DNA from 3 places in the Geodermatophilus sp. CPCC 205506 genome. Region 3 is predicted to be linked to each of the others. Evidence: riboswitches for the same ligand, from Rfam matches in the RefSeq annotation. Region 3 holds a riboswitch; each other region holds the start of a gene.
The links. A riboswitch is a leader RNA that binds a small molecule or an ion and turns the genes downstream of it on or off. The one in region 3 is predicted to bind cyclic di-AMP.

Region 1 (9,853 bases), on a different contig from region 3:
AGGTGGCCGACTCACGCAGCGTCGGGGCGTGGGGCGTGCGGACGTGGCCGACGAAGTCGAACACGAGCATGCCGATGATCGCGGCGATGGTGATCGCCCAGATCCAGAGCGGGACATCCATACAGGGGTACCTCCGGAGGACTGGCAGCTGTCAGCACCGGAGGTCTCTCCCGCCGCCCGGAAGGACCGGACGACCGGCAGCGCCGGGGATCACTGGACCCCGTGTTGACGACGCTGCCGAGTGGGGATACTCCCCTCCACGGGACCGGCCAGCCTGCGTCGAGGCGTGCCCGGTCCCAGAGGGTCCAACGGCCGGGCCGGCGGCGGGGTTCCCGAACTCCCAGGGAACCTCCAGCCGTCGGTCACGCCGTCGGTCACGCCGTCGGTCACGCCGTCGTGGGCCGCCGGCTCCGGGGCAGTGCGGCCACGATCGCGTCGTAGGAGGCGTCGACCAGCTCACGGACCTCGTCGTCGGGCACGGGGCCGGTCCAGTCGACGGCGTTCCAGCCGTACCGCCCGACGTAGGCGCTCTGCGTGATCGCCCCCGGGTAGCGGTCCCGCCACTCGGCGGCCTCGGCGGCGTCCCGGCCGCACTTCACGCCGACGGTGCCGCTGTCCAGGCCGATGAACGCGAAGGCCTTGCCGCCCACCTTGGCGACCAGCTCGGCCTCCCCCCAGGGGTAGCTCTCCTCCGCGCCCGGCTTGCCCAGGCAGTGGGCGACCAGCTCCTCCCTGTGCATCAGGCGTGCGCGGCGTCGAGCTGCCGGAGCTCCTTCTTGAGCTCGGTCAGCTCGTCGCGCAACCGGGCCGCCACCTCGAACTGCAGCTCCCGGGCGGCGGCGAGCATCTGCTCGTTCATCTGCGTGATGAGATCGGCCAGCTCGTTGCGCGGCAACCCCTGGACCTCGATCGCGCCGGCCTTCCCGGCCTTCTTCCTCGACGAGAGCCCCGGCACCGGCGACTTCCCGCGGGACTGCTGCCGCCCCGAGCCGCCGAGCAGCTCGGCGGAGGCATCGGTGTCGTCGGCCGCCTGGTAGATGCCGTCGAGGATGTCGACGATCTTCTTCCGCAGCGGCTGGGGGTCGACCCCGCGCTCGGTGTTGTAGGCGATCTGCTTCTCGCGCCGGCGGTTGGTCTCCTCGATCGCGTGCGCCATCGAAGGGGTGATCTTGTCGGCGTACATGTGCACCTGCCCCGAGACGTTGCGGGCGGCGCGGCCGATCGTCTGGATCAGCGAGGTCCCCGACCGGAGGAAGCCCTCCTTGTCGGCGTCGAGGATCGCCACCAGCGACACCTCCGGCAGGTCCAGGCCCTCGCGGAGCAGGTTGATGCCGACCAGGACGTCGTACTCGCCCTGCCGGAGCTCGCGGAGCAGCTCGACCCGGCGCAGGGTGTCGACCTCGGAGTGCAGGTAGCGGACCCGGATGCCGAGCTCGAGCAGGTAGTCGGTGAGGTCCTCGGCCATCTTCTTGGTCAGGGTGGTGACCAGGATCCGCTCGTCCTTCTCGGTGCGGACCCGGATCTCGTGCACCAGGTCGTCGATCTGCCCCTTGGTCGGCTTGATGACGACCTCCGGGTCGACCAGGCCAGTAGGGCGGATGACCTGCTCGACGAACTCGCCCTGCGTGCGGCCCAGCTCGTAGGGGCCGGGCGTCGCGGACAGGTAGACCGTCTGGCCGATCCGGTCGGTGAACTCCTCCCACTTCAGCGGGCGGTTGTCCATCGCCGACGGCAGCCGGAACCCGTGCTCCACCAGCGTCCGCTTGCGGCTCATGTCGCCCTCGTACATGCCGCCGATCTGCGGCACGGTCACGTGCGACTCGTCGATGACCAGCAGGAAGTCGTCGGGGAAGTAGTCGATGAGACAGGCGCCGGCGGAGCCGGGCGCGCGCCCGTCGATGTGCCGCGAGTAGTTCTCGATGCCCGAGCAGAACCCGACCTGGCGCATCATCTCGATGTCGTAGGTGGTGCGCATGCGCAGCCGCTGGGCCTCCAGCAGCTTGCCCTGCCGCTCAAGCTCGGCCAGCCGCTGCTCGAGCTCGGCCTCGATGCTCCCGATCGCCCGCTCCATGCGCTCGGGGCCGGCGACGTAGTGGGTGGCCGGGAAGACGAACAGCTCCTCGACCTCGCGGATGACCTCGCCGGTCAGCGGGTGCAGGTAGTACAGCCGCTCCACCTCGTCGCCGAACATCTCGATCCGGACGGCGAGCTCCTCGTAGACGGGGAAGACCTCGATGGTGTCGCCCCGGACCCGGAAGGTGCCGCGGGTGAAGGACAGGTCGTTGCGGGTGTACTGCTCGGTGACCAGCGTGCGGAGCAGCTCGTCGCGGTCCCGCTCCTCCCCGACCGAGATCTTCAGCGCGCGGTCGACGTACTCCTGCGGCGTGCCCAGGCCGTAGATGCAGGACACCGTGGCCACCACGACCACGTCCCGCCGGGTGAGCAGCGCCTGCGTCGCCGAGTGCCGCAGCCGCTCGACCTCCTCGTTGATCGAGGAGTCCTTCTCGATGTAGGTGTCGGTCTGCGGGACGTAGGCCTCGGGCTGGTAGTAGTCGTAGTACGAGACGAAGTACTCGACGGCGTTGTCGGGCAGCAGCTCGCGGAACTCGTTGGCCAGCTGCGCGGCGAGGGTCTTGTTCGGCGCCATGACCAGCGTCGGCCGTTGCACCTGCTCGACCAGCCAGGCCGTCGTCGCCGACTTGCCGGTGCCGGTGGCGCCGAGGAGGACGACGTCCTGCTCGCCGGCGTTCACCCGCTCGGCGAGCGCGGTGATCGCCGCCGGCTGGTCGCCCGAGGGCTGGAAGTCGCTGACGACGCGGAAGCGCCCCTGGGTCGGCCGGAGATCGGTGGTCGCGCGCACGGGTCGACGGTACGACGGGGGTGTGACAGGACGGCGTCCGTGCGACGCCCGCGCACTCCCGGGGCGGACGGGACCGATCCACTGGCCCCGGGTGCTTGCCCTGGGGTATCCGACCCGCCTAGCGTCCCCGGTCGCAGGAGCGGTCACCGCCGGGGACCAGCGCCACCCGGGGACACCCGGGCGAGGTCGGACCCCGGCGCCGCTGCCGGCCGGACCTGCGCACGACGCCCCCCGTGGAGAACCGCGGGGGGCGTCGTCGTCCGGGGTGAGCGAGATCTCCCCCGCCGGGCACCGGACCGAGGTGTGCGGGCCCCCCGGAGGGGGCAACGGGGGCATGGTGCACCACGTGTGACCCGACCTCCTCGCCCGTGCCCCGCGGCGGGAGGCCACCGGCCCCCGGCCTCCCGGGGGCGCCAGCGCAGGAGGACCTCGTTTCATGACCCAGGTGTGGCCTGGTACCGCCTACCCCCTCGGTGCCACCTACGACGGCACCGGCACCAACTTCGCGATCTTCAGTGAGGTCGCCGAGAAGGTCGAGCTGTGCCTCTTCGACGACGCCGGCAACGAGGAGCGCATCCGCCTGCCGGAGATGGACGGGTTCGTCTGGCACGCCTTCCTGCCCGGCATCCAGCCCGGCCAGCGCTACGGCTACCGCATCCACGGCCCCTACCACCCGTCGCAGGGCATGCGGTGCAACCCGAACAAGCTGCTGCTCGACCCCTACGCGAAGGCCATCGACGGCCGGGTCGACTGGGACCCGTCGGTGTTCGGGTACGACTTCGACAGCGGGGAGCGCAACGACGAGGACTCGGCCGCGCACATGCCGAAGTCCGTCGTCGTCAACCCGTACTTCGACTGGGGCGTGGACCGGCCCCCGCGGACCCCGTACCACAAGTCGGTGATCTACGAGGCCCACGTCAAGGGCCTCACGATGACCCACCCGGACGTGCCGGAGGACCTGCGCGGCACGTACGCGGGCATCGCGCACCCGGCGGTCATCGACCACCTCACCGGGCTCGGCGTCACCGCGATCGAGCTCATGCCCGTGCACCAGTTCGTGCAGGACGACACCCTGGAGCAGAAGGGCCTGCGCAACTACTGGGGCTACAACACGATCGGCTTCTTCGCCCCGCACAACGAGTACGCCAGCAACACCGACAACGGCATGCAGGTGGCGGAGTTCAAGGGGATGGTCCGGACCCTGCACGAGGCGGGGATCGAGGTCATCCTCGACGTGGTCTACAACCACACCGCCGAGGGCAACCACCTCGGGCCGACGCTGTCGTTCAAGGGCATCGACAACCGGGCCTACTACCGGCTGGTCGAGGACGACCCGCAGTACTACATGGACTACACCGGCACCGGGAACTCGCTCAACGCCCGCACCCCGCAGGCCCTGCAGCTGATCATGGACTCGCTGCGGTACTGGATCACCGAGATGCACGTCGACGGCTTCCGCTTCGACCTCGCCTCCACCCTCGCCCGCGAGCTGCACGCCGTCGACCGGCTGTCGGCCTTCTTCGACCTGGTGCACCAGGACCCGGTGGTCAGCCAGGTCAAGCTCATCGCCGAGCCCTGGGACGTCGGCGAGGGCGGCTACCAGGTCGGCAACTTCCCGGCCCTGTGGACCGAGTGGAACGGCAAGTACCGCGACACCGTCCGCGACTTCTGGCGCGGCGAGGACGCGACCGTCGGCGAGTTCGCCAGCCGGATCACCGGTTCCTCGGACCTGTACCAGCACTCGGGCCGGCGCCCGGTGGCCAGCATCAACTTCGTCACCGCGCACGACGGGTTCACGCTGACCGACCTCGTCTCCTACAACGAGAAGCACAACGAGGCCAACGGCGAGGGCAACAACGACGGCGAGAGCCACAACCGCAGCTGGAACTGCGGGGTGGAGGGCGAGACCGTCGACAAGAAGGTGCTCACCCTGCGGGCCCGTCAGCGCCGCAACTTCCTGGCCACGCTGATGCTCAGCCAGGGCGTGCCCATGCTCCTGCACGGCGACGAGCTGGGCCGGACGCAGCAGGGCAACAACAACGGCTACTGCCAGGACTCGCCGCTGACCTGGGTCCACTGGGACGAGGTCGACGAGGGGCTGCTGGAGTTCACCAAGCTGGTCACCCGGCTGCGTGCCGAGCACCCGACGTTCCGCCGTCGTCGCTTCTTCCACGGCCGGCCGGTGCGGCGCGAGCGGGGCGCCCCGGTGCAGGACATCGCCTGGCTCACGCCGGACGGTGACCTGATGACCGAGGACGACTGGGACGCCGGCTTCGCCAAGTCGATCGCCATGTACCTCAACGGGCACGGCATCCGGTCGACCGACGAGCGCGGCGAGGACGTCGTCGACGACCACTTCTACCTGGCGTTCAACGCGACGCACGAGCCGATGGACTTCACCCTGCCGGCCGAGGAGTACGCCGCGGCCTGGACGGTCGTCCTCGACACCGCCGAGATGGAGGCCGTCGAGCCGACGCAGCTCAAGCCCGGCGAGACGATCACCGTGGAGGACCGGTCGATGGTCGTGTTCAGCGCCCCGCGTCGCGCGTGAGCGGGCCCGAGATGAGCGAGCCGGGCACGAGCGAGCCGCTGAGCCGGGAGCGCCGGCGCGCGGTGCCCACCGCGACCTACCGGCTGCAGGTGACGGCGGACTTCACCCTGGACGACGCCGCGTCGGTCGCCGGCTACCTGGCCGACCTCGGGGTGAGCCACGCCTACACCTCTCCCCTGTTGCGCGCGGCCGCCGGCAGCACGCACGGCTACGACACCGTCGACCACGCGCACGTCGACGAGTCGCGGGGCGGGCAGGCCGGCTTGGACCGGCTGGTCGCCGCGCTGCACGCGCAGGGGCTGGGCCTCGTGCTCGACCTGGTGCCCAACCACATGGGCGTGGCCGATCCGGCCGAGGCGCCGTGGTGGTGGGACGTGCTGCGGCACGGCCGGGACAGCGCGCACGCCGGCGCGTTCGACATCGACTGGGACTTCGGCGGCGGCAGGGTGCGGCTGCCGGTGCTGGGCTCGGCGGACGACGTCGAGAAGCTGGAGGTGGTGGACGGGGAGCTGCGGTACTACGACAACCGCTTCCCGATCGCGCCGGGCACCGGGCAGGGCACCCCGCAGGAGGTGCACGCCCGCCAGCACTACGAGCTGGTCGACTGGCGGCGGGCCGACGCCGACCTGAACTACCGGCGGTTCTTCGCGATCAACACCCTCGCCGGGCTGCGCGTGGAGGACCCGGAGGTGTTCGCCGCGACCCATGAGCTGGTCCTGCGGCTGGTCGAGGTCGGCGCCGTCGACGGCCTGCGGATCGACCACCCCGACGGCCTGGCCGACCCCAAGGGCTACCTCGACCGGCTGGCCGAGGCCTCGGGCGGGCGCTGGACCGTGGTGGAGAAGATCCTCGAGCCCGGGGAGGACCTGCCGGAGAGCTGGTCGACGGCCGGGACGACGGGCTACGACGCGCTGGCCGAGGTGGACGACGTGCTCGTCGACCCGGCCGGCGAGGCGGCGCTGACCGCGCTGGACACCGAGCTGTCCGGCGCGCCGGTGGACTATGCGCGGTTGGTGCACGACTGCAAGCGCGAGGTGACCGACGGGATCCTCGGCTCGGAGGTGGCCCGCCTGGTGCGGGTCATCGGCGAGTTGCCCGGCATCGACGTCGCGCAGCAGACCGAGGCGCTGGCCGAGCTGCTGGCGGGCTTCCCCGTCTACCGCACCTACCTGCCCGACGGCCGCGAGCACCTCGACGCGACCGTGGCCGCGGTCCGGGAGCGCCGTCCCGACCTCACCGACGCCGTGGACGCACTGCACACGGTGCTGTCGCAGGCGGGGACCGAGGCCGCCACCCGCTTCGAGCAGACCAGCGGTCCGGTGATGGCCAAGGGCGTCGAGGACAGCGCCTACTACCGCTGGGCGCGGTTCGTCGCGCTCAACGAGGTGGGCGGCGACCCGGCGCGCTTCGGCAGCACGGTCGAGGAGTTCCACGAGGCGCAGCAGCGCCGCCTGGCGCGCAGGCCCGAGTCGATGACCGCGCTGTCGACGCACGACACCAAGCGCAGCGAGGACGTGCGCGCCCGGCTGGCGGTGCTCGCCGAGCTGCCCACCGAGTGGGCGCAGCTGGTGCGACAGCTGCTCTCCCGGCACCCGCTGGCCGACCGACCGCTGGCCCACCTGGTGTGGCAGAACCTGGTCGGGGCCTGGCCGCTGTCCCGCGAGCGGGCGCACGCCTACGTGGAGAAGGCCGCCCGCGAGGCGGGGACGTCGACGACGTGGACCGACCCGGCCGAGGAGTTCGAGAACCGGCTGCACGCGCTGGTCGACGCCGCGTTCGACGACGAGCAGACGAACGGCGCGATCGAGGACCTCGTCGCCCGGATCGCGCCCTTCGGGAGGTCCAACTCTCTGGCGCAGAAGCTCCTGCAGCTCACCATCCCCGGCGTCCCGGACGTCTACCAGGGCACCGAGCTGTGGGACCTCTCCCTCGTCGACCCGGACAACCGCCGTCCGGTCGACTACGAGCTGCGCCGCCGGCTGCTGGCCCGGCTGGACGGCGGCGAGGTGCCCGCGGTCGACGAGAGCGGCGCGGCCAAGCTGCTCGTGGTCTCCCGCACGCTGCGGGCCCGCCGCGAGCACCCGGAGTGGTTCGCCGGCTACCAACCGGTGGCGGCGACCGGCGCGACGGCGGGGCACGTGGTCGCCTTCGACCGCGGGGGTGCGGTGACGGTGGCCACCCGGCTGCCGGTCGGGCTGGCCGGCGCCGGCGGCTGGGGCGACACCGCGCTGCAGCTGCCGAACGGCGCCTGGCGGGACCTGCTCACCGGAGACTGCTTCGTCTCCGACGCCGCCGGGATGCCGGTGCGCGACGTGTTGGGGCGGCTGCCGGTCGCCCTGCTGGTCCGCGACTGAAAGTGAGGGGCCTGGGACGGTGCGCCGTCCCCGGCCCGGCCTGTCGCGCCACGCCGGGGTGACACGCCGGGTGCCGCGGAGTCGCTCGATGGCCTCCGCCTACCGTCCCCCGGGTGCCCGGCCGACCGGCCGGGCACGGCGCCGTCCCGCCCAACCCCGTCCGGCGGCGTCCTGACCACAGCACAACCGTGGACGGGGGTGGGGGAACCACATTCGACGCCACGTGCGTCTCGGGGTGAAGCCGCGTTCCGCGGCCGGGCACCGATCGTCCGAACCCGACAGCTCACCCCGCAGGCGGTCGATCGGAGGATCCCCTTGTCCCAGCACGATCGTTCCTGCCTGCCTGCCCGCGGTCTGCGCCGCGGTGCCGTCGTCCTCACCGGCGCGGCGGCCCTCTCCCTCGGCGCCCTCGCCGGCCCGGCGCTTGCCGCCGGCCCCAACAACTGGGACGCCGTCGCCCAGTGCGAGTCCGGCGGCAACTGGAGCATCAACACCGGCAACGGCTACTACGGCGGCCTGCAGTTCAGCCCCGGCACCTGGGCGGCCTACGGCGGCACCGCGTACGCGGCCCGCGCCGACCTCGCCTCCAAGGAGCAGCAGATCGCCGTCGCCGAGCGCACGCTCGACGGCCAGGGCCCCGGCGCCTGGCCGACCTGCGGGAAGGGCCTCGACCCGGCCGCGCCCGAGTGGGGCGCCCCGGCCCCCGCGGCCGCCCCCGCACCCGCCGCGGCGTCCGCCGGGACCTACGTGGTCAAGCCCGGCGACACGCTCGGCAAGATCGCCGCCGCGCACGGCACCCCCGGTGGGTGGCAGGCGCTGTACGAGAAGAACAGGAACGTGCTGAGCAGCCCGCACGTCCTCCAGGTCGGCCAGACGCTCGTGCTCTGACGCCGGTGTCCGGGATCCGGGGCGCCGCCGTCGGCGGCGTCCCGGAGCCCGGTGGGTGAGCGCCGCGCAGGTCACGATTGGCCTCCGGTCGGACGGGCATGTTCTGGCCGCCGGTCCCCCGGCCGATCCGTCCCACCCCGCCTGGAGGCCCCCGCATGTCCGCACCCGTCGACTTCTCCGTCTGGGCACCGCTGCCGAAGCGGGTCCGGCTCCAGGTCGACGGCACGGTGCACGAGATGCACCGCGGCGACGGCGGCTGGTGGCGCGCCGAGGTCGAGGCCGGGCCGGAGGCGGACTACGGCTTCCTGCTGGACGACGACGACACGCCTTGGCCGGATCCGCGCTCGCGGCGCCAGCCGAACGGCGTGCACGGACTCTCCCGCCGCTTCGACCCGGCGGCGTACCGCTGGGTCGACCGGGCGTGGACCGGGCGGCCGCTCGCCGGCGGCGTGGTCTACGAGCTGCACGTCGGCACGTTCACCCCCGAGGGCACCCTCGACGCCGCCGTCGGCCGACTGGACCACCTCGTGGAGCTCGGCATCGACTTCGTCGAACTGCTCCCGGTCAACGGCTTCAACGGCACGCACAACTGGGGCTACGACGGCGTCCTCTGGTACGCGGTGCAGGAGGAGTACGGCGGCCCGGCGGCCTACCAGCGCTTCGTCGACGCCTGCCACCAACGCGGCCTGGCCGTGATCCAGGACGTCGTCTACAACCACCTCGGTCCGTCGGGGAACTACCTGCCGCTGTTCTTCCCGGTCTTCGCCGAGGGCGGCGCCACCACGTGGGGCAACTCGGTCAACCTGTCGGGGCCGGACTCCGACGAGGTGCGCCGCTACATCGTCGACAACGCCCTCATGTGGCTGCGCGACATGCACGTCGACGGGCTGCGCCTGGACGCCGTCCACGCGCTGGTCGACGAGCGGGCCACCCACGTGCTGGAGGAGATGGCGCAGGAGGTCGACCGGCTGTCGGTCGCCGAGGGCCGCCCACTGACGCTGATCGCCGAGAGCGACCTCAACGACCCGCGCCTGGTCACCCCGCGCGTGGCCGGTGGCATGGGGCTGACGGCGCAGTGGAGCGACGACTTCCACCACGCGCTGCACGCGACGCTGACCGGCGAGGGGCAGGGGTACTACGCGGACTTCGCCGCCGCCGGGCTCGCCGGCCTGGCCAAGACGCTGACCGGCGCGTACTTCC
Region 2 (9,853 bases), on a different contig from region 3:
TCGAGGACGCCCGCTTCTTCGAGCACCACGGCCTCGACGTCCAGGGGACGATGCGGGCGCTGCTCACCAACCTGGCCGCCGGCGGCGTGCAGGAGGGCGGGTCGACGCTGACCCAGCAGCTGGTCAAGCAGACCCTGCTGCAGACGGCGAACACCCCCGAGGAGCGCCGCGCCGCCACCGAGCAGACGGTGGGCCGCAAGCTCCGCGAGGCGCGGGTCGCGCTCGCGCTGGAGGACACCTACTCCAAGGACGAGATCCTCACCCGCTACCTGAACATCGTGTACTTCGGGCAGAACGCCTACGGGGTGCAGCCTGCCGCCCGCGCGTTCTTCGGCATCGACGCGGCCGCGCTCACCCTGCCCCAGGCCGCCCTGCTGGCCGGGCTGGCGCAGAGCCCCACCGCCGACGACCCCTTCACCAACCCGGAGGCGGCGACCCAGCGGCGCAACGAGGTCCTCTCCCGGATGGCCGAGCAGGGGTACGTCACCGTCGCGCAGGCCACGGAGGCCCAGGCCGCGCCGCTGGGCCTGGCCCCGAGCCCGGCGCCGCGCCGCGGCTGCGTCCAGGCCAGCGTCGGCGCCTTCGTCTGCGACTTCGTGCAGCGCTACCTGATCCAGGAGCTGGGGCTGACCCAGGAGGCCCTGGAGAACAACGGCTACGTCATCCAGACCACCCTGGACGTCGACCTGCAGCGCGCCGGGGACGCCGCCGTCCTCAACACCCTGCCGATGGGCGACTCGCTGGCCGGCATGTTCAGCGCGGTGGAGCCGGGCACCGGCCACCTGCTGGCGCTGAGCGTCAACCGCGTCTTCGGCTACGACAAGAACGACCCGGCGCAGGAGTCCTTCAACCTCAACGTCGCGCCCAGCCAGGGCTCGGGCTCCACCTACAAGGTGTTCGTCGCGGCGGCCGCGCTGGCCCGCGGCTACTCGAGCTTCTACACGCTCACCACGTCCGACTCCTACGTCTCCCGGGTCTACCGGGACGGCGCCGGGCGCTACGACGTGGAGAACGCCGGCACCTACCGCCCGACGCTGGACCTGACCACCGCGCTCTACCAGTCGTCCAACACCTACTTCCTCGCCCTCGAGGACGCTCTCGGCAGCGTCGAGGAGCCGGTGCGGATGGCCGAGCGGATGGGCCTGTTCCAGTTCAACGACCCCGAGCTGCCGCAGCGGGTCATCGACGAGAACCGGGGGTCGTTCACCTTCGGTCCCGAGCCGACCAGCCCGCTCGGCCTGGCCAGCGCGTACTCGACGCTGGCGGCCAGCGGCACGCAGTGCGACGTCGTCCCGGTGACCGCTGTCCTCGACCAGCACGGGGACCCGGCGGTCGGGACCGACGGCGAGCCGCTGGCGGTCGGCGACCGCTGCACCCCGGAGGCGATCCCCCCCGGGGTGGCCACCACGCTCAACCAGATGCTGCGCAAGGACGTCGAGCCCGGGAACCCGGGGGCGACCGGCACCCGCGCCTACGTCCCCGGCCACCAGATCGCCGGCAAGACCGGGACGTCGCAGGACAACTTCTCGGTCGCCTTCGTCGGCTACACCCCCGAGATCACCGCCAGCGTCATGGTGCTCAACCCGAAGCGCAACGAGGACGTCGGCGGGTTCGGCGGCGGCAAGGGCGCCACCATCTGGCGCGACGCGATGGCCCCGATCCTCGAGGCCCGCGGCAGCGGGGAGTTCCCGCCGGCCGACGAGGTCGTGCAGAACGGCAACACCCGGCCGGTCCCCGGCTGCTCCTCGGTCCGGGCCTGCGAGTCGGCGCTGTCCGACGCGGGCTTCCAGCACTCCACCGTCCGGATCGACAGCGACCGTCCCGCCGGGACCCTGCTGGGCACCAGCCCGCCGCGCGGCGGCCGGGCGGTGCAGGGGCAGGTCGTCTCGATCCTTGTCAGCAACGGCTCCGACTACGTCGCGCCACGGCGCGAGCCCGAACCAGAGCCGGAGCCGACGCCCGAGGAGCCGCCACCGGCGGACGAGCCGGCGCCACCGGAGGAGGCTCCGCCCGAGGACGCCGGACCGCCCGCGGACGGTGGCGGCCCGCCGGTCGCCCCTGCCGAACCGGCCGACGGCGACGGAGACGGGGACGGCGACGGGGACGACGGGGACGGCTGACCGGAGCGGATCCGCTCGTCGAGGGACTGGGTGAGCAGCCAGCCGCCGATCAGCACCAGGTGCAACAGGAACAGCCAGAGGCTGATCGCCACCACCGCACCGACCACGGTCAGCCCGCCGAACGGCGCGCCCAGCGCCAGCGGCAGGGACAGGAACAGTACGAAGCCCTGCAGGAAGCCCGACAGGCAGGCCGCGGTGAACAGCGCCCCGGGCACCAGGGCCGACCAGCGCGGCCGCCCGCTGGCGACCACGCCGAAGCCCCACAGCAGCGGCACGGTGAGCGCGAACAGCACCGAGTAGTAGCCGACCGCGAAGCTCCCGAGCACGCTGCCGCGCTCGGTGAGGTCGGCCATGGCGGAGGCGGCCAGCAGCAGCGGGTACAGCAGCAGCGGCGTGGCCAGCACCAGGGGCAGGCCGAGCAGCCGGCCGCGCCAGCCGGTGAGCGTGTCGGTGTCCCGGCGCGGGGTGAACCGCAGCAGCGCCCGCCGCAGCCCCTCGCCGTAGAGCGAGAGCGGGAGCAGCGCGAGCGCGAAGTCGAGCGGGCCCATGGCGACGCCCGCGTCGGCCAGGGCCCGGAGCGCCTCCGGTGCTCCCAGCTGGGGCGGCAGCAGGTCGGCGAGCCGGCCGGCCAGGTCACGGACGGTGCCGGGCGAGGTGAGCAGCGCGGTCAGCGAGAAGGCCACCAGCAGCAGCGGCACCACGGCGACGCCGGCGTAGAAGGTGAGCCCGGCCGCGATCAGCGCGAGGTCGCGGCCGCGCAGCCGCCGCCCCGCCCCGCGGACCAGGGACGACGCCTCGGTCCGCAGCCGCGCGGCCGACCCCATCCTCAGCGCCGGTCCAGCAGGTGCCGGGCGGCGGCGTAGCCGCCCAGGCCACTGACCGCCCCGCCGCGCACGGTGCCCCCTGAGGAGGCCGCCACGATCCGCGGGTGCGGCGTCGCCACGCCCCACGTGCCGGCCTCCGCCGGCGTCGGCGCGACCGGCCAGGCGAGGTCGCCGTGGAAGATGTGGCCGCCCGGCATGGCCAGCGACGCCTCGACGTCCAGCGGGGAGGCCGCCTGCAGGCACGGCTCACCGGAGGCGTCGCGGGCCAGGCAGTCCAGCAGCGGCTCCTCCAGGTGCGCGTCGAGCTGCGCCACCACCCGACGCACCGCCTCGCGGCGGGTGCCCACCGGGTCGGCGCGGAACAGCCCGGCCGGCGTGTGCAGGCCGAAGAGCGTGAGCGTCTGGTACCCGGCGGCGCGCTCGGCCGGCCCGAGGATCGACGGGTCGGACAGCGAGTGGCAGTAGACCTCGAACGGGATGACGTCGGGCAGCTCCCCCGCGGCGGCCTGGGCGTAGGCGGCGTCGAGCCGGCCGGCCGCCTCGTCGACGTGGCAGGTGCCGGCGAAGGCGACGGCGGGGTCGACGCCCGAGCGCAGCCGGGGCAGCCGGGCCAGCACCATGTTCACCTTGAGCTGGGCGCCGTCCGGCGTCGTCCGCGGCGCCGCGCCGGTCAGCCGGTCGAGCACCTCGGGTGCCGCGCCGGAGACGACGAACCGGGCGTCGGCCGCCCGCTCCGCGCCGTCGCCGTCGGTCCAGTGCACGGTCACCCTGTCGGCGCGCGGCTCGATCGCCGTGACCGTCGCCCGCGTGACCAGCTCCGCGCCGGCGCCGCGGGCGGCGGTGGCCATGGCCCCGGTGACCGCGCCCATCCCGCCCACCGGCACCCGCCACAGCCCGGTGCCGTTGCCGATCAGGTGGTACAGGAAGCAGCGCCCGGCCAGGCCGTCGGCGGCGTGGACGTCGGCGAAGGTGCCGATCAGCCCGTCGGTGAGCGCGACCCCGCGGACGACGTCGTGGTGCAGGTCGTCGGCGACCACGTCGGCCAGCGGCCGCTCGACGAGGTCGGTGAACAGCCGCGGGTCGCGCAGCCGGCCGGTCAGCTCGGCGGGGGAGAGCAGCGGCTCGGTGAGCGTGGGCGCGAGGTCCTCGGCGAGGATGGCCAGCCGGCCGTACAACCGGCGCCAGCCCGCCAGCTCGGCGTCCGAGCCGGTCAGCTCGCGGAAGGACGCGGTGGTGGCCGGTCCCTCGGCGCGCTCGACCAGCAGGCCGCGCCCCCCGGCGACGGCGGTGTACGAGGCCACCGCGCGGTCGGCCAGCGTGAGCTGCAGGCCGAGGTCGGCGACGATCCGGTCGGGCAGCAGGCTGACCAGGTAGGAGTAGGCCGACAGCCGGACGTCGACGCCCGGGAAGACCTGCTGGCTGACCGCGGCGCCACCCACCCGCTCGAGCCGCTCCAGGACCAGGACGGACCAGCCGCCCTGCGCCAGGTAGGCCGCGGCCACCAGGCCGTTGTGCCCCGCTCCGACGACCACGGCGTCGTACTTGCTCCGCGCGCTCACCGGCGGACCGTAACCGGCCGGTCAGCCGTCCTCCCTGGTCGCGTCCTGCTCGTGGCGCACGGCGTCGGTGTGGCCGCCGGTCTCGGTGCTGCCGCACCCTGCGAGCGCCCCGACGAGGCCGGCACCACGAGGGGTCGCTGCAGATCCATGCGGTCCCCGTGCTCCCGTGGGCGGCCGCCCAAACCCCACCCGCACCACCGGTCCCAGGTGCTCCACCCGCCTGCGGAGTCGAGGCGAGAGTCCACGAAATCACATCCAGGTAATTGTCACCGCGGAGTTCCGGCCATTACGGTGTGTATGTCCGGCGGGGCGCTCCGTCACCACCCTGGGTGACACTCCCCGGACGCCGCCGAGCCTCTCCCTCCTCCCCGGGGGTGCGGGCCGGGGACCCACCGCAGCACTGGGGTGAAGCGCGCCCGGCCTCCGGCCGGCCGCGCCGGGCGACTTCCCGTCCGAACCCGTCAGCTAACCCGGTAGGCGGCCTGCGGAAGAACGGAGAGCCGCCGCACCATGGCGACCCCTCGCGCGTCCCGTCGCGCTGCCTGGCGACGGGCCGCCGTCGTCCTCGTCGGCGCCATCGGCGTCTCGCTCCTCCCGGCCGTGGCCGGTGCCGCGCCGGGCTCCTCGCAGGAGGCCGCCGCCCTCGTCGCCGCCCGCGGCCACGAGCTGGAGGTCGTCACCGAGCAGTTCAACGAGGCGCGTTCGGAGCTCGAGGCCCAGCAGGCCGCCGCCCAGGCCGCCGCGGCGCAGGTCGCCGAGGCGCAGGCGGTCGTGGCCGCCGCGCAGGAGCAGGTGCGGGGCATCGCCCGCAGCGCGTTCACCGGCGAGAGCATGGGCTCGCTGCGGGCCCTGATGACCAGCGGCTCGGCTGACGAGTTCGTCAACCGGGTGAACCTGCTCGACGCCGTCGCCGGCCACCAGAACGGGCTGATCGAGCAGGCCGCCTCCGCCGGTGAGGTCGCCGCGCAGGCGCAGGCCGAGGCGGACCGGGCGGCGGACGAGGCCCAGCAGCAGTACGACGCCGTCGCCGCCCAGCAGGCCGAGTTGCAGGAGCAGATCACCGCCTACCAGGCCGATTACGCGCGGCTCAGCGCCGACGAGCGACGCGCCGCCCTGGCGGCCGCGGCCACCGCCCACGGAGCCGGCCAGGAGCGGGCCAGCCGCACGGAGCGCGAGGAGCCGGCCGCCGCCGGTCCGGTGGTGGCCGACAGCGCCGCCGCCCAGAAGGCGATCGACGCCGCCATGGCCCAGCGCGGCAAGCCCTACGTGTGGGCCGCCGAGGGGCCGGGCTCCTTCGACTGCTCCGGTCTGGTGCTCTACGCCTACAAGGCAGCCGGGATCGGCCTGCCGCACTCCAGCCGCCTGCAGTCGCAGATGGGCCGGACGGTCTCGCGGGCCGAGGCCCGCCCTGGTGACCTGGTCGCCTTCTACAGCCCGGTCAGCCACATCGGCATCTACCTGGGCAACGGCCAGATGGTCCACGCGCCGACCTCCGGCGACGTCGTGAAGGTCGCCAGCGTCGACGACATGGGGGCGACCCCGCGCTTCAACCGCATCGCCGGCTAGGACCCCGTCCGCTCCCGGAGCCCCGGACGCCGCGTGCGTCCGGGGCTCCGCTGTGTCCGGGTCTTGACGTCGCGTCCTGCGGTGTGAACACTGCTCTCGAAGCAGATCGATGATCGCAGAGGAGCCGACCATGGCGCAGGGATGGCAGTGGATGTGGGCCGGCGTCGCGTTCGCCGCCGAACTCGCGGCCCTGGCGGCCCTCGGCCACTGGGGGGCGACCGCGGGCGACTCGACGGCCACCCGGTGGCTGTTCGCCCTCGGCGCGCCGCTGGTCGCGGCCTTGCTGTGGGGCCTGTTCGCGGCACCGCAGGCGGTCGTGCAGGTCGCGGTGCTCGCCGTCCTCACCAAGGTGGTGGTCTTCGGCGCGGCGGCGGCCGCGCTGCTCGCGACGGGTTCGCCGCGCCTGGCGGTCCTCCTCGTGGTCGCGGCGGTGCTGAGTTCGCTGCTGTCCGGCCCGCTGACGTCGCAGGCCCCGGTCAGCGCGGTCAGCGCGGCGGCGGCCCGCTGACCTGCTGGAGCAGCCCCCACACGAACTGCGCCCGCACTCCGCCGGGCAGGTGCACCTCCCAGCGGGTTCCCACGCCGGGGTCGACGCTCACCGCGCCGGGCAGGCCGACGACGTCGTCGAGGACGTGCTCCCAGACCAGCAGCCGGCCGGCCCGTGCCGGCGGCACGGGGGAGCCGGGCGCCGGCACCAGGTGCTCGTTCAGCACGGACCCGCCGGGGCCGGACAGCACCTCCCAGTACAGGTGCGGCCACAGCGGCAGGGGCCAGCGCCGCACCTGGACGTCGAGGTCCCCGAAGCGGCGGTCCTCCACCTCGTCGGGCGGCCCGAGGACGGCGGTCCGCAGCGCCAGCCCGCGCGGCGCCCGGGGCGAGTGCTGCAGCGCCTGCCAGCGGGTGTGCGCGGCATGGGCCTCTCCCCGGGTGGCGCCCAGCCGGGGCAGCGCCGCGGCGACCAGATCGGGGCGGACGTCGGCCATCCGGCGGAGCAGGACGAGGCAGAACTCCCGCCGCGCCAGACCCCGCACGCCGGTCGACCCTGCCAGCATCCGTCCGTGCTGATCCCACCGGCCACCGCCGCCGCGATCATGGACGGGTCGGTCACGCTCGCCTTCCGCCGGTGGGACCGGCCGCGCATGCACCCGGGCAGCACCCAGCGCACGCCGGCCGGGGTGGTCGAGATCGTCGACGTCACCGAGGTGGACCTCGCCGACATCACCGATGACGACGCCGCGGCCGCCGGCGTCCCCTCGCGGGACCGGCTGCTCCGCCTCCTCGACCGTCGTCCCGGCACGCACGTCTACCGCATGCGGGTGCGGGCCGCCGGCGCCGACCCCCGCGTGGCGCTGCGCGAGCGGGCGACCTTCTCGCCGGAGGAGCGGGCCGCCCTCGACGCCCGGCTGGACCGGTGGGACGCCGCCCGCGCCGACGGGCCGTGGACGCGCACCGTGCTCGACCTGATCGCCGAGCGGCCCGGGGTGCGCGCTCCCGACCTGGCGGCCGTGCTGGGCCGGGAGACGCTGCCGTTCAAGCGCGACGTCCGCCGGCTGAAAGAGCTCGGGCTGACCCGCAGCCTCGCCGTCGGCTACGAGCTGTCCCCGCGGGGCGCGGCGTACCGCGACGGGCGCGTCAGGGAGGATGGGGGGTGATGAGACCGCACGCCGTCGCCCTCGCCTTCCGCGCCGTCGCCCTCGCCGAGGCCTGCTCCTGGGTGGGCCTGCTGTTCGGCATGTTCGTGAAGTGGGTCCTCGCGACCTCCGAGCGCGGCGTGCAGATCTTCGGCCCGATCCACGGCGGGATCTTCGTCGCCTACGTGCTCGTGGCGCTGCTTGCCGCGCGGGTGCTCCGCTGGAACGCCCGCACCGCACTGCTCGCGCTCGCCGCCTCGGTACCGCCGCTGGCCACGCTCTGGTTCGACCGCTGGGCCACCCGCACCGGGCGGCTGCCGCTGCCGGAGCCCGTGCCGACCTCCTGACGCGGCGGCTCGCTACCGTTCCGGGTCATGCCCGAGCCCGTCCTGCCGTCCACCGCCCGCCAGCTGCTCGCCCGGGTGGCCCGCGTGCAGCGGGACGGGCGGGCGCCCAGCCTCGTCGCGGGCGTGGTCCGGGACGGCGGGCTGGCGTGGTCGGCCGGGCGCGGGGCGGTGCCCGAACCGCACACCGACGTCCAGTACCGGCTCGGCTCGATCAGCAAGACGGTCACCGCGGTCGCGGTGCTGCGGCTGCGCGACGAGGGCCGGCTGCACCTCGACGACCCGCTGGACCGGCACGTGCCCGGCACGCCGCTGGGCAGCCGCACCGTCGGGCAGCTGCTCGCGCACGTCGCCGGCGCGGCCGCGGAGAGCCCCGGCGGGTGGTGGGAGCGCACGCCGGGTGGTTCGCTGGCGGAGCTGGAGCTGCGCGAGGAGCACGTCGTCCTCGGTGCCGCGCGCCGGTTCCACTACTCCAACCTCGGCTTCGGTCTGCTCGGCGAGCTCGTCGCGCGCGCCCGGGGCCGGTCCTGGGAGGAGGTCGTCCGCGCCGAGGTGCTGGCGCCGCTGGGCATGAGCCGGACGACGCTGCGGCCGGTCGCCCCCGCCGCCGACGGCCACGCGGTGCACCCGTGGGCCGACGTCGTCCTCCCCGAGCCCGAGCACGACGCCGGCGTGATGGCGGCCGCCGGGCAGCTCTGGGCCACGCTGGCGGACCTCGCCCGCTTCGCGGTGTTCCTGCTCGGCGACACCGGTGACGTGCTCGATCCCGGGACGCTCGAGGAGATGACGGTGCCTGCCGGGGTGGACGCCTCCGCGCCGGGCTGGTCGTCCTACGGGCTGGGCCTGCAGGTGATGCGGGTCGACGGGCGGACGCTGGTCGGCCACGGCGGCTCTATGCCGGGCTTCCTCGCGGGCGTGTTCGTCGACCGCGAGGAGGGTGCCGGGGCGGTCTCGCTGGCCAATGCGACGAGCGGCCCCGAGCCGGTGGCGTTCGGGCTGCTGGCCGACCTGCGCGCCGCCGAGCCGCGGGTCGTCGACCCGTGGACGCCGTCACCGCCTCCCGTTCCGCTGGAGAGCCTCGGGGTCTGGTTCTGGGGCCCGGCGCCGCACGTGCTGCGCGCGCTGCCCGGGGGGCTGCTGCACCTGGGCCCGATGCCCGGCCGGGCCGGGCGGGCCAGCCGCTTCACCCGTGACGACGACGGCACCTGGGTCGGGCTGGACGGGTACTACGCCGGCGAGCCCCTGCGGATCGCCGACGACCACCTCGACCTCGGCACCTTCGTGTTCACCCGCACGCCCTACGACCCGGAGGCCCCGGTGCCCGGCGGGGTGGACGAGCGCGGCTGGCGGCACTGAGCGGCGGTCACCTCAGCGGTCGAAGGCGTCCAAGGTCGTCGTCACCACCGCGCCGTAGGCGACGTGCGGCACCAGGTCGCTGACCCAGTCGGTCGCCGACCAGGTGCGCGGGTCGGTGATGCCGAGCACGGTCATCGGGCCGTTGGTCGAGACGAGGACGACGGCCGTGACGAGCAGCGTGCCGACCAGCGGCCGGGACCGGAAGCCGGCCGCCCGCACCAGCCCGACCAGGACACCCACGCCGACCCCCGCGACCAGCCCGGTCAGGGGGCCCAGCCCCTGCACCCGGTTCTGCCGCGTCGCGCCGTCCCCGGGGATCGGCACGTGTGCCTTCTCCGCCAGGGTCTCCACCGTCCGCTCGGGCGTGGAACTACTGGGCCGGCCGCGCACCGCCATGTCGAGGTACGTGACGGCGTTGAGCGCGGTGGTGCCGGCCGCGCCGGCGGCCGCCCC
Region 3 (9,853 bases):
CCAGCACCTGGGACGCCCTGCTGGCCGGGCGGTCGGGGGTCAGCCGGATCACCGACGACTGGATCAAGGAGTTCCCGGCCCAGCTGGTCGCCCGGCTCGCGGCCGACCCCGTGGAGGGGCTCGACCGCGTGCGGGCCCGCCGGCTCGACCGCAGCCAGCAGGTGGCCGTCGTCGCCGCCGAGGAGGCGTGGCGGCACTCCGGCGCCGCCGACGCCGGGGTGGCCCCCGAGCGGGTCGCCGTCGTCTTCGGCACCGGCATCGGTGGGGCGCTGACCCTGCTCGGCCAGGACGACGTCCTGGAGGAGAAGGGGCCCAAGCGGGTCTCCCCCTTCACCATCCCCATGCTCATGCCCAACGGCCCGGCCGCCGCGGTCGGCCTGTCCATCGGCGCCAAGGGCGGCGTGCACGCACCGGTCAGCGCCTGCGCGTCCGGCGCCGAGGCCATCCGGTGGGGCCTGGACCTGATCCGCTTCGACCGCGCCGACGTCGTGCTGGTGGGCGGCGCGGAGGCCTGCGTGCACCCGCTGCCCATGGCCGGGTTCGCGGCCATGCGCGCGATGAGCACCCGCAACGACGAGCCGGAGCGCGCCTCGCGCCCGTTCGACAAGGCCCGCGACGGCTTCGTGCTCGGCGAGGGCGCGGCCGCCCTGGTCCTGGAGCGCGCCGACGCCGCGAAGGCCCGCGGGGCCCGGGTGCACGCCCGCCTGGCCGGCGCCGGCGGCACCGCCGACGGCTACGACCTGGTCGCCCCGCACCCGGAGGGCGAGGGTGCCGGCCGGGCGATCGCCGCGGCCATCCGCGACGCCGGACTCACCGCGGCCGACATCGGCCACGTGAACGCGCATGCCACGTCCACCCCGGTCGGTGACACAGCAGAGGCCGCCGCCATCCGCAACACCATCGGCGAGCACGTCCTCGTCACGGCCACCAAGAGCCAGACCGGCCACCTGCTCGGCGCGGCGGGGGCACTGGAGTCGGTCTTCACCATCCTCGCCCTGCGCGAGCAGGTGGTGCCGGCGACGGCGAACCTCGACGACCCGGACGACGACGCCTCCGTCCAGGCCCTCGACATCGTGCGCCGGGAGCCCAGGCGCGCCCAGCTCACCGCCGCGGTGAACGACTCCTTCGGCTTCGGCGGCCACAACATCGCGCTGGTCTTCACCACCGCCTGAAGAAGGACCCCGAGCACCGTCTCCTGGGTCGGCCCGACCGGGCCGGCCCAGCGGTGCCGCCTGCCCAGACCCCCCGATCCCGCGCGCCCGAGGCCCCGGAGGTCCCGTGACTGCCCTGTCCGTCGTCCCCGCCCCGACCGCCCCCGACCCGCGGGATCCGGCCGACCGCCTCGGGCGCCTGTTCGACCCCGGCTCCCTGTCGCTGCTGATCCCGCGGGACGACTCGGGTGTCCTGGCCGCCCGGGGCACGGTGTCGGGGAGCCCGGCCGTCGCGTACTGCACCGACGCGACCGTCATGGGCGGCGCCATGGGCCTCGACGGCTGCCGGCACATCGTCGACACGATCGACACCGCGCTGCGCGAGCGGCTGCCGGTGGTCGGGGTCTGGCACTCGGGGGGTGCGCGCCTGGCCGAGGGGGTCACGGCGCTGCACGCGGTGGGCGAGGTGTTCGCGGCGATGGTGCGGGCGTCGGGCCGGGTCCCGCAGATCTCCGTCGTCCTCGGGCCGGCCGCAGGGGGCGCCGCGTACGGCCCGGCGCTCACCGACCTGGTGATCATGGGCCCGGCCGGCCGGGTGTTCGTCACCGGCCCCGAGGTGGTCCGCTCGGTCACCGGCGAGGACGTCGACATGGAGCGGCTCGGCGGTCCGGACACGCACGGCCGGCGCAGCGGCGTCGTCCACGTGGTCGCCGACTCCGAGCAGGGTGCCCTCGACACCGCCCGCGAGGCGGTCGGCCTCCTCGCCGCCCAGGGGAGGTTCGCCCCGGCCGACGGCGAGCCGGACGTCGACCTGCGCGCCCTGCTGCCCGAGCAGCCGCAGCGGGCCTACGACGTCAAGCCGCTGGTCGCCGCCGTCCTGGACGGCGCCGGCCTGGAGCTGCACCCGCGCTGGGCGCCCAACGTCGTCACCACGCTCGGCCGGCTGGCCGGGCGCACGGTCGGCGTGATCGCCAACAACCCGCTGCGCCTGGGCGGCTGCCTGGACTCCTCCTCGGCCGAGAAGGCCGCCCGCTTCGTGCGGATGTGCGACGCCTTCGGGGTCCCCCTGGTGGTGCTGGTCGACGTGCCCGGGTACCTGCCCGGCGTCGGTCAGGAGTGGGACGGCGTGGTCCGCCGGGGCGCGAAGCTGCTGCACGCGTTCGCCGAGGCTGTGGTGCCGCGGGTGACGCTGGTGACCCGCAAGTCCTACGGCGGGGCGTACATCGCGATGAACGCCCGCTCGCTGGGCGCGACCGCGGTGTTCGCCTGGCCGGGCGCCGAGGTCGCCGTCATGGGCGCCAAGGCCGCCGTCGGCATCCTGCACCGCAAGAAACTGGCGGCCGTCCCCCCGGCCGAGCGCGAGGCGCTGCACGCGCACCTCGCCGCCGAGCACGAGCGGATCGCCGGCGGCGTGAACCGGGCGCTGCAGATCGGCGTCGTGGACGAGGTCGTCGACCCGTCGCGGACCCGGCGCCGGCTGGTCACCGCACTGGCCGCCGCCCCCGCCGGCCGCGGGGCGCACGGCAACATCCCTCTCTGACACACCGGGACGCGACGGGGCCCGGCACCTCCGCGGAGGAGCCGGGCCCGCTGCTTCTTCTGTGCGCTGGGCCGCCCGGACGCCGCTTCCCCGACGACGTCCGGACGGACCGGCCTCAGCCTACGACGGGAGTGCGGGGGGCACCCGGCCGTCGTAGTCGGATCGTGACCTAGACCACCTGGTGCAGCCAGGTGACCGGACTGCCGTCGCCGGCATGGCGGTAGACCTCGAGATCGGCGTCCCAGGCGGCACCGAGCAGCTCGTCCACGCCGTGGCGGAACGCCTCGATGGAGCCGGCCGTGGCAGCGAGGTGGCGCAACTGCTGCTCGCTGACGACGAGATCACCGTTGGCGCTCATGGGCGCGCGGAAGACACCGTGGCCGGGCACGTACGACATGCGCTCACCGTCGTTGCCGTGGCTGGCTTCCTCGGTCACCTCGAAGCGCAGCATCGGCCACGCGCGGAGCGCAGCGACGAGCTTGGCGCCTGTCCCGGGCGAACCGGTCCAGGCGACCTCGGCACGGTAGGAACCGTGTGCCGCGGGCTGGTCGGCCCACGACAGGGAGACCGGCGCGCCGACGACGCGTTCCAGCGCCCACTCGACGTGCTGGCAGAGCGCCTTCGGGCACGCGTGCACGAAGACGACACCCTGGGTAGACCGTCGTTGCACGGGGCACCTCCATCGACTCGATCGGTCTCGTCTTCCCCAACGGACGATCGATTCGGTGACAGGCTGTGTTCGGCGGCCTCGGACCAGGGGTCCCGTCAACAGTCTGCACGATGGTCACCCCCTCGCGCCAGTGCGGAGGAGGCGGATGGGTCACATGTGACGCTTGGTCACGGGAGTGACCACTATGTGCTGGTCAGCGGCCATACCACGGTGACGACACCGCCGTCCACCCATCCGCCGCGGCTTCCGTGCCCGCGTTCGGAGCGCACGCTCGGGACCCCGCGACGCGGCCGGTCGACGTCCACACCCGCAGACCGGTTGTGACACACGGTAACGACAGCCACGGTGCGTGACGAGTTCGACACGCCGCACCGGACGCGGGTCAGGCGCCGAACGAGGCCTGGAGGTCCTCGCGCGGCACCACCCGGGTCGCCCGGAACGGCAGCCCCTCGACGCCGGGCTCGCTCCAGTCCACGTCGACGACCTGACCGGCCCGCAGGGTGCTGGTCGGCCCGTGGACGACGGCGGCGTCGACCCAGCAGTCGCCGGGGAGGTCCGGTGCCTCGATCAGCCCGGCTCGCCGGTCGTCGTCCCAGCGGATGACGGTGCCGCGGGTGGTGCCGCTCCGTGTCATGCGGTCAGGCTGGCGCGGACCGCCGTCGCCGGACAAGAGCGCGGCGTGCGACGCACGTCATGCCTGCCCGTCGACGCGGCCGGGTAGGGGCGGCGCATGCCGAGCTCCCAGGGGATGGCCGACGCCGGCCGCGACCAGGTGTCGGGGATGGTGCTGCCCGCGTGGGACGCCTTCCTCGACCAGGCCGCCGCCGTCGACCTCGACCGGCCGACCCGGCTACCGGGCTGGCGGGCGCACGAGGTCTGCGTGCACCTCGGCTGCTGGGACGACCACACCGCCCTGGCCGACCTCATCGCCTCTGCCCGCGCGGGCGGCGGGGGCACTCCCCCGGACGTCGACGCGACCAACGCGCGCGTGACCGCGGCGCACCGCGACGCCTCCCGGGAGGAGGTGCTCGACGCGCTGCGGCGCAACCGCGAGGCGACCGCCCGCTACCTCGCCGAGGAGCCGCGCGAGCTCGACACCGCCCCGGCCCTGGCCGTGGTGGGCCGGCTGCCGCTGCTCAGCGTCGTCCTGGGACAGGCGTACGAGCTGGCGGTGCACGGACTGGACCTGGTACCCCTGGGCGCTCCCCCGGTGCAGGCCCCGGTCCTGCAGGCCGGCCTGGCGGCTCTGGCGGACGTCACCGGGGCACTGGCGGCGGCCGAGGGGATCACCGGTGGCGCCACCCTCGCGACGCCGGAGGGCGGCTGGCGGTTCGCCGCGGACGGCGACGGCTGGACCGTGCGCCGGGTGGCCCCGGGCGAGGCGAGCGGCACCGCGGTGGAGGCGGCGGCCGACCTGCTGCTCGAGGCGGCGTCCGGGCGGGTGAACCCCGTCGTGGCGCTGGCCCGACGGCGGCTGAAGGTGCACGAGCTCGGCGGCCTGCTGACCCTCGCGCCGATCGTGCAGGCCGCGCCCGGCATCCCCGGCGGGCCGATCCTGCAGCTCGCCGCCCAGACCCTCGGCGGCGTGGGCGGACTGCTCGGGCGGCTGCGCGGCCGGCGCTGACACGACGACATCCCCGACGAGGTCGGTTTACGTCGTAATCACCCGGGGCACCACCATCGCAGACGCTGTTGCGAACAACTTCACGGCGTCGCATCTCATTGACCGCAATTCTGCGGCGCACCTTTCACCACGGCCGAGGAGCCCCCCATGATCACGGACCAGGACGTTCGACGCGTGATCGGCAGCACGGCGTACGCCACGGACGGCAGCAAGCTCGGCACGGTCGGGGAGGTCTTCCTCGACGACGAGACCGGCCGCCCCGAGTGGGCCAGCGTTCGGACCGGCCTGTTCGGCACGAAGGAGGCCTTCGTCCCCCTGGCGCAGGCGGAGCTCGCGGGCGAGGACCTCCGCGTGCCCTTCGACAAGGACCGGGTCAAGAACGCCCCGCACGTCGACGTCGCCTCGGGGCACCTCTCGGCCACCGAGGAGTCGGAGCTGTACCGCCACTACGGCATCGGCGACACCGGCACGCCCGCGGCCGGGGGCCGGGACGTCGACGGTGACGGCGTGGTCGACCACCCGGTCGGCCACGACACCTCCGGCCCGACCACGGACGACGCGATGACCCGTTCCGAGGAGCGGCTCACCGTCGGCACGCGCACCGAGGAGGTCGGCCGCGCCCGGCTGCGCAAGTACGTCGTCACCGAGAACGTGACCGAGACCGTGCCGGTCTCCCGCGAGGAGGTCCGGGTCGAGCGCGAGCCGATCACCGAGGGCAACGTCGGCAACGCCATGGACGGCCCCGCCATCAGCGAGGAGGAGCACGAGGTCACCCTCCACGCCGAGCGCCCGGTCGTGGCGAAGGAGGCCGTGCCGGTCGAGCGGGTGCGCCTGGACACCGAGACCGTGACCGAGCAGCAGACGGTGAGCGAGCAGGTGCGCGAGGAGCGGATCGAGGCGGACGGCGTCGAGGAGACCCGCCGCCACTGACCGACCCTCGGGGCCGGGTGGCAGCACACCCCACCCGGCCCCCCGGTGCACGACCTCCCGCTCCCACCCCTCCCAGGAGACCCATGTCCACCACTGACCACGGCGCGTCGGCCACGCGCGGCCCGGCGCGCAACGCCGTCGACGCCCAGCACGACCGCTTCGGCGGCATCAAGTGGGGCGCGGCCTTCTTCGGCTGGCTGTCCGCCAACGGCCTCGCCGTCCTGCTCGTCGCGCTGCTCTCTGCCGCAGGCGTCGCCCTCGGCCTCACCCAGGGCATCCCCAGCACCGAGGAGGCCACCCAGCAGGCCGACACCATCGGCATCGCCGGCGGCATCGCACTGCTGGTGGTCCTCTTCCTCGCGTACCTCGCCGGCGGCTACGTGGCCGGCCGCATGGCCCGGTTCGACGGCGTCCGGCAGGGGATCGCAGTCTGGGTCATCGGACTCCTGGTCGTGATCGCCCTGTCGGTCGCCGGGGTCGTGCTCGGGTCGGAGTACAACGTGCTGCAGCAGTTGAACCTGCCGCGGATCCCGATCGACGAGGGAACGGCCACCACGGCGGGGATCATCGCCCTCGTGGCGGTCCTGCTCGCCACGCTGCTCGGTGCGGTCCTCGGCGGACGGCTCGGCACCCGGTACCACCGCAGGGTCGACCGGGCCGGCTTCGACGCCGCCTGACCCGGCTGGTCCCGCGACGACGGAGGGCCCCGCACCGACTGATCGGTGCGGGGCCCTCCGTCATGCGGTCGGGCTCAGCAGGAGCCGCCGAGGTCGATGCCGTGGGCGCTGAGCCACGGCATCGGGTTCACCCGGTTCTCGTACAGACCGCCCTGGTGCACCTCGAAGTGCAGGTGGGGTCCGGTGGACTGGCCCTTGTTGCCGACCTCGGCGATCTGCTGCCCGGCGGTGACCACCTGGCCGGCGCTGACGAAGAACCGGTTCACGTGGCCGTAGAGGGTGATCTGACCGTCGCCGTGCTGGACGTAGACCGCCTGGCCGAAGCCGCTGGCCGGGCCGGCCTGCAGGACGACGCCGCCCTCGGGGACGTAGATCGGGGTGCCGATAGGGGCGGCGATGTCGACGCCCTGGTGCATGGTGCCCCAGCGCGCGCCGTAGCAGGAGGTGAGGCGCCCGGAGGTCGGCATGCCGGACGTCGTGGCGGCGCTGGCGAGGGTCTGCGCCTGCGCCTGGCGCTCGCCCCAGGCGGCGCCCGGGTCGGCGGCACCCTGGGCGGCCAGCATCCGCTCACCGGCCTGGCGGAGCTCCTCCTCGAGGCGGGCCTTCTCGGCGGCGCGGGCGTCGAACTCGGCCTGCGCCTCGGCGAGGTGGGTGTTCGCCGCCGCCTCGGCCTGGTCGGCGGCGCGGGCGAGCTCGTCGAGCCGGACGACGGCGGCCTGCGCGGCACGGTCGGCGTCGGCGACCCGCTGCTCGACGGAGAGGAACTCGGCCAGCCGGTCGGACCGGTGGTCGCCGATGACCTCCATGGTGGCGGCCTGCTGCAGCAGCTCGGTGGGGCTCTCGGCGTCGAGCAGCAGCTCGACGTCGCCGTAGCGCTGGTCGCCGCCCATGTAGGCCTGGCGGCTGAGGTCGGCGATGGCCTCCTCGGCACCGGCGACCGCGGCCCGGGCCTCGGCCAGCTCGGCCGCGGTGGCCTCGGCCTCGGCCTGGCCGGCGGCGAGCTCGGCACGGGCGACGAGGGCGGCGTCGGCGGCGGCCTCGGCCTCGACCGTCATGCGCTGCAGCTGCTCCTCGGCGGCCTTGACCTCGCCCTCGATGCGGGCGACGTCAGCCGCGAGTTGCTCCTGCTCGGAGGCTGCGGGGGTGACGGGGGCGGCGACGGCCGCGGGCGCGCCGACCAGGAGGCCGGCGAGGACGGCGCCGACGACGAGGGCCCGGCGCGGAGAGCGCAGGCGACGGCGGACGGAGGTCGGTCGGTCGAGCTCGGTGTGCAGGCGGTGCAGGGTCGCCAAGGCGACGGTTCTCCCATCCTCGCGGCCGCCTACCGAGTTAGCTGACGGGTTCGGGCCGGACGGCGCCCTACCCGCCTGCGCCCCGTGCGCAGGCAGGACTCACCCCAGTGGAACGGTGGGTCCCCGGTCCCCCCTCGATCCCCGGAGGGACGTCGGGCGGTTCGGCGGGGCCCGGCCGAGGCCCCCCGGTTGTCGGGAGGCGGAGCCCGGCTGGGCCGTCAGGAAAGCTACTACGCGTGAGGGCCACCGGTCACGATCGGGTAACACACACGGTGCGCCTCCTTGCCCGAAGGGGTGAGGATCGACTACGTGCGGTCACAGCCTGACTGCTGACGGGTGATCACGGTGCCACACCCGTCACTCCTGCCGGGACCGCACCACCCACCTGCCCCGACACGGGTGGCGGAGCCCGGCGGAAGGGAGGAGGCTGCGCGGCCGCGTCGTCACCGACAGTGCGCGTCGGCACCCCCCGGTGAGATCCCGGACACGTCTGGCCGCCACGCCCGGGCGAGCGGCCCGACTCCGGTCGCCGGCGAGTGGACCCGGAGCCGACCGCCTAGGGTCGGCGACAGCGCCCCGGGGACGATCGCCCGGGCCCCGGATCGCGGAAGGCGTGTGTGACTGCCCGGAGGAAGGTCGCGGCCGGGATCGGCGCGCTGGCGGTCGGAGCCGCCGTCGTCGCCGTCGCCGGGTACGTGCCGCCGAACGAGCGCGACCGGGCCGGCGCCGCGGCCGGCGACCTGGCGGGTGCGATCGTCGGTGCGGGAGCGAGCAGCCAGCAGGCGGCCATGCAGGGCTGGACCGCGGGCTACTCCGCCGTCCAGCCGGGGGTGACCGTCGACTACGACCCGGTCGGCTCCGGCGGCGGGCGGGAACAGTTCCTGACCGGCGGCATCGACTTCGCGGGGTCGGACGCCGCACTGGACGACGAGGAGCTCGCCGAGGCCGCGGCCCGCTGCGGCCCCGCGGGGGTGTTCGAGCTGCCCAACTACATCTCGCCGATCGCCGTCGTCCACACCGCTCCGGGCCTCGACGAGCTCGCCCTCTCCCCCACCACGCTGGCGGCCGTCTTCGCCGGGCGGATCACCCGCTGGGACGACCCGGCCATCGCCGCCGACAACCCGGGCGCACCGCTGCCCGACCTGGCCGTGACGCCGGTTCACCGCAGCGACGAGTCCGGCACCACGGAGAACTTCACCGAGTACCTGGCGGCCACGGGCGGGGACGCCTGGCCGCACGAGCCCGACGGCGAGTGGCCGGTGGCCGGCGGGGAGGCCGCCCAGGGCAACTCCGGCGTCGTGGCCGCGGTGCGCAGCGGCGTCGGCACCATCGGGTACGCGGACCTCTCCCAGGCCGGTGACCTCGGCGTCGCGCGGATCGGGGTCGGCGAGGAGTTCGTCGCCCCCTCCCCCGAGGCCGCCGCCGCCGTGGTGGAGAACGCCTCCCGCCTGGAGGGCCGCGGCGAGTTCTCCTTCGCCGTCGAGCTCGACCGCACCACGACCGAGGCCGGCCGGTACCCCATCGTCCTGGTCAGCTACCACCTCGGCTGCGTCGAGTACGCCGACGCGCGGACCGCGGAGCTGGTCGCGGACTTCATGGGCTACGTGGTGAGCGAGGAGGGGCAGGACGCCGCGGCCGAGGTGGCCGGCTCGGCTCCGATCTCCGACGCGCAGCGCGACCAGGCCATGACAGCGATCGACGCGATCGGGACCGCCTCCTGAGGCGGACACACCGCCCCAGCGACCGGTTGTCGGCTGTTCCCACTCGACCGCGCCCGCGCCGGACGCCCAGGGCAGCCTGGTCGACCACCGCTGGGGCGGGATGGTCCGGCCGACCCTCCGGTCGACCGGACCATCCCGCCGTCCTCAGCAGACGCTGGGCCACACCGCCCGGTCACGAACGGTGCGCATGTCTGACGAGACAATGTCGATCAGTTCAGGGTGATCGTCGAATCCGGGTCGGCGCTTCC

Region 1: linked by a shared signal. The riboswitch ahead of MY520_RS10950 (transglycosylase family protein) and the one ahead of MY520_RS04695 (M23 family metallopeptidase) in region 3 are both predicted to bind cyclic di-AMP.
Region 2: linked by a shared signal. The riboswitch ahead of MY520_RS18840 (C40 family peptidase) and the one ahead of MY520_RS04695 (M23 family metallopeptidase) in region 3 are both predicted to bind cyclic di-AMP.

What each region holds. Positions count from the first base shown of each region.
Region 1 covers NZ_JALPKP010000015.1:86,037-95,889, reverse strand. Annotated here, with positions in the region: gene MY520_RS10975 (TerC family protein) at 1-121, opposite strand, end outside; gene MY520_RS10970 (MmcQ/YjbR family DNA-binding protein) at 387-740, opposite strand; gene uvrB (excinuclease ABC subunit UvrB) at 740-2,860, opposite strand; gene glgX (glycogen debranching protein GlgX) at 3,297-5,411, shown strand; gene treY (malto-oligosyltrehalose synthase) at 5,408-7,765, shown strand; cyclic di-AMP (ydaO/yuaA leader) riboswitch at 7,935-8,078, shown strand; gene MY520_RS10950 (transglycosylase family protein) at 8,081-8,653, shown strand; gene treZ (malto-oligosyltrehalose trehalohydrolase) at 8,809-9,853, shown strand, end outside.
Region 2 covers NZ_JALPKP010000034.1:56,557-66,409, forward strand. Annotated here, with positions in the region: gene MY520_RS18825 (transglycosylase domain-containing protein) at 1-2,120, shown strand, start outside; partial or broken gene MY520_RS18830 (YhjD/YihY/BrkB family envelope integrity protein) at 2,192-2,944, opposite strand; gene MY520_RS18835 (phytoene desaturase family protein) at 2,947-4,503, opposite strand; cyclic di-AMP (ydaO/yuaA leader) riboswitch at 4,855-4,998, shown strand; gene MY520_RS18840 (C40 family peptidase) at 5,014-6,069, shown strand; gene MY520_RS18845 (DUF2568 domain-containing protein) at 6,200-6,577, shown strand; gene MY520_RS18850 (hypothetical protein) at 6,555-7,121, opposite strand; gene MY520_RS18855 (hypothetical protein) at 7,128-7,721, shown strand; gene MY520_RS18860 (DUF3817 domain-containing protein) at 7,721-8,047, shown strand; gene MY520_RS18865 (serine hydrolase domain-containing protein) at 8,075-9,400, shown strand; gene MY520_RS18870 (hypothetical protein) at 9,413-9,853, opposite strand, start outside.
Region 3 covers NZ_JALPKP010000005.1:126,496-136,348, forward strand. Annotated here, with positions in the region: gene MY520_RS04660 (beta-ketoacyl-[acyl-carrier-protein] synthase family protein) at 1-1,172, shown strand, start outside; gene MY520_RS04665 (acyl-CoA carboxylase subunit beta) at 1,279-2,691, shown strand; gene MY520_RS04670 (DUF3145 domain-containing protein) at 2,861-3,361, opposite strand; gene MY520_RS04675 (hypothetical protein) at 3,744-3,995, opposite strand; gene MY520_RS04680 (maleylpyruvate isomerase N-terminal domain-containing protein) at 4,092-4,985, shown strand; gene MY520_RS04685 (DUF2382 domain-containing protein) at 5,133-5,915, shown strand; gene MY520_RS04690 (hypothetical protein) at 5,999-6,592, shown strand; gene MY520_RS04695 (M23 family metallopeptidase) at 6,667-7,884, opposite strand; cyclic di-AMP (ydaO/yuaA leader) riboswitch at 7,916-8,012, opposite strand; gene pstS (phosphate ABC transporter substrate-binding protein PstS) at 8,502-9,605, shown strand; gene MY520_RS04705 (hypothetical protein) at 9,815-9,853, opposite strand, start outside.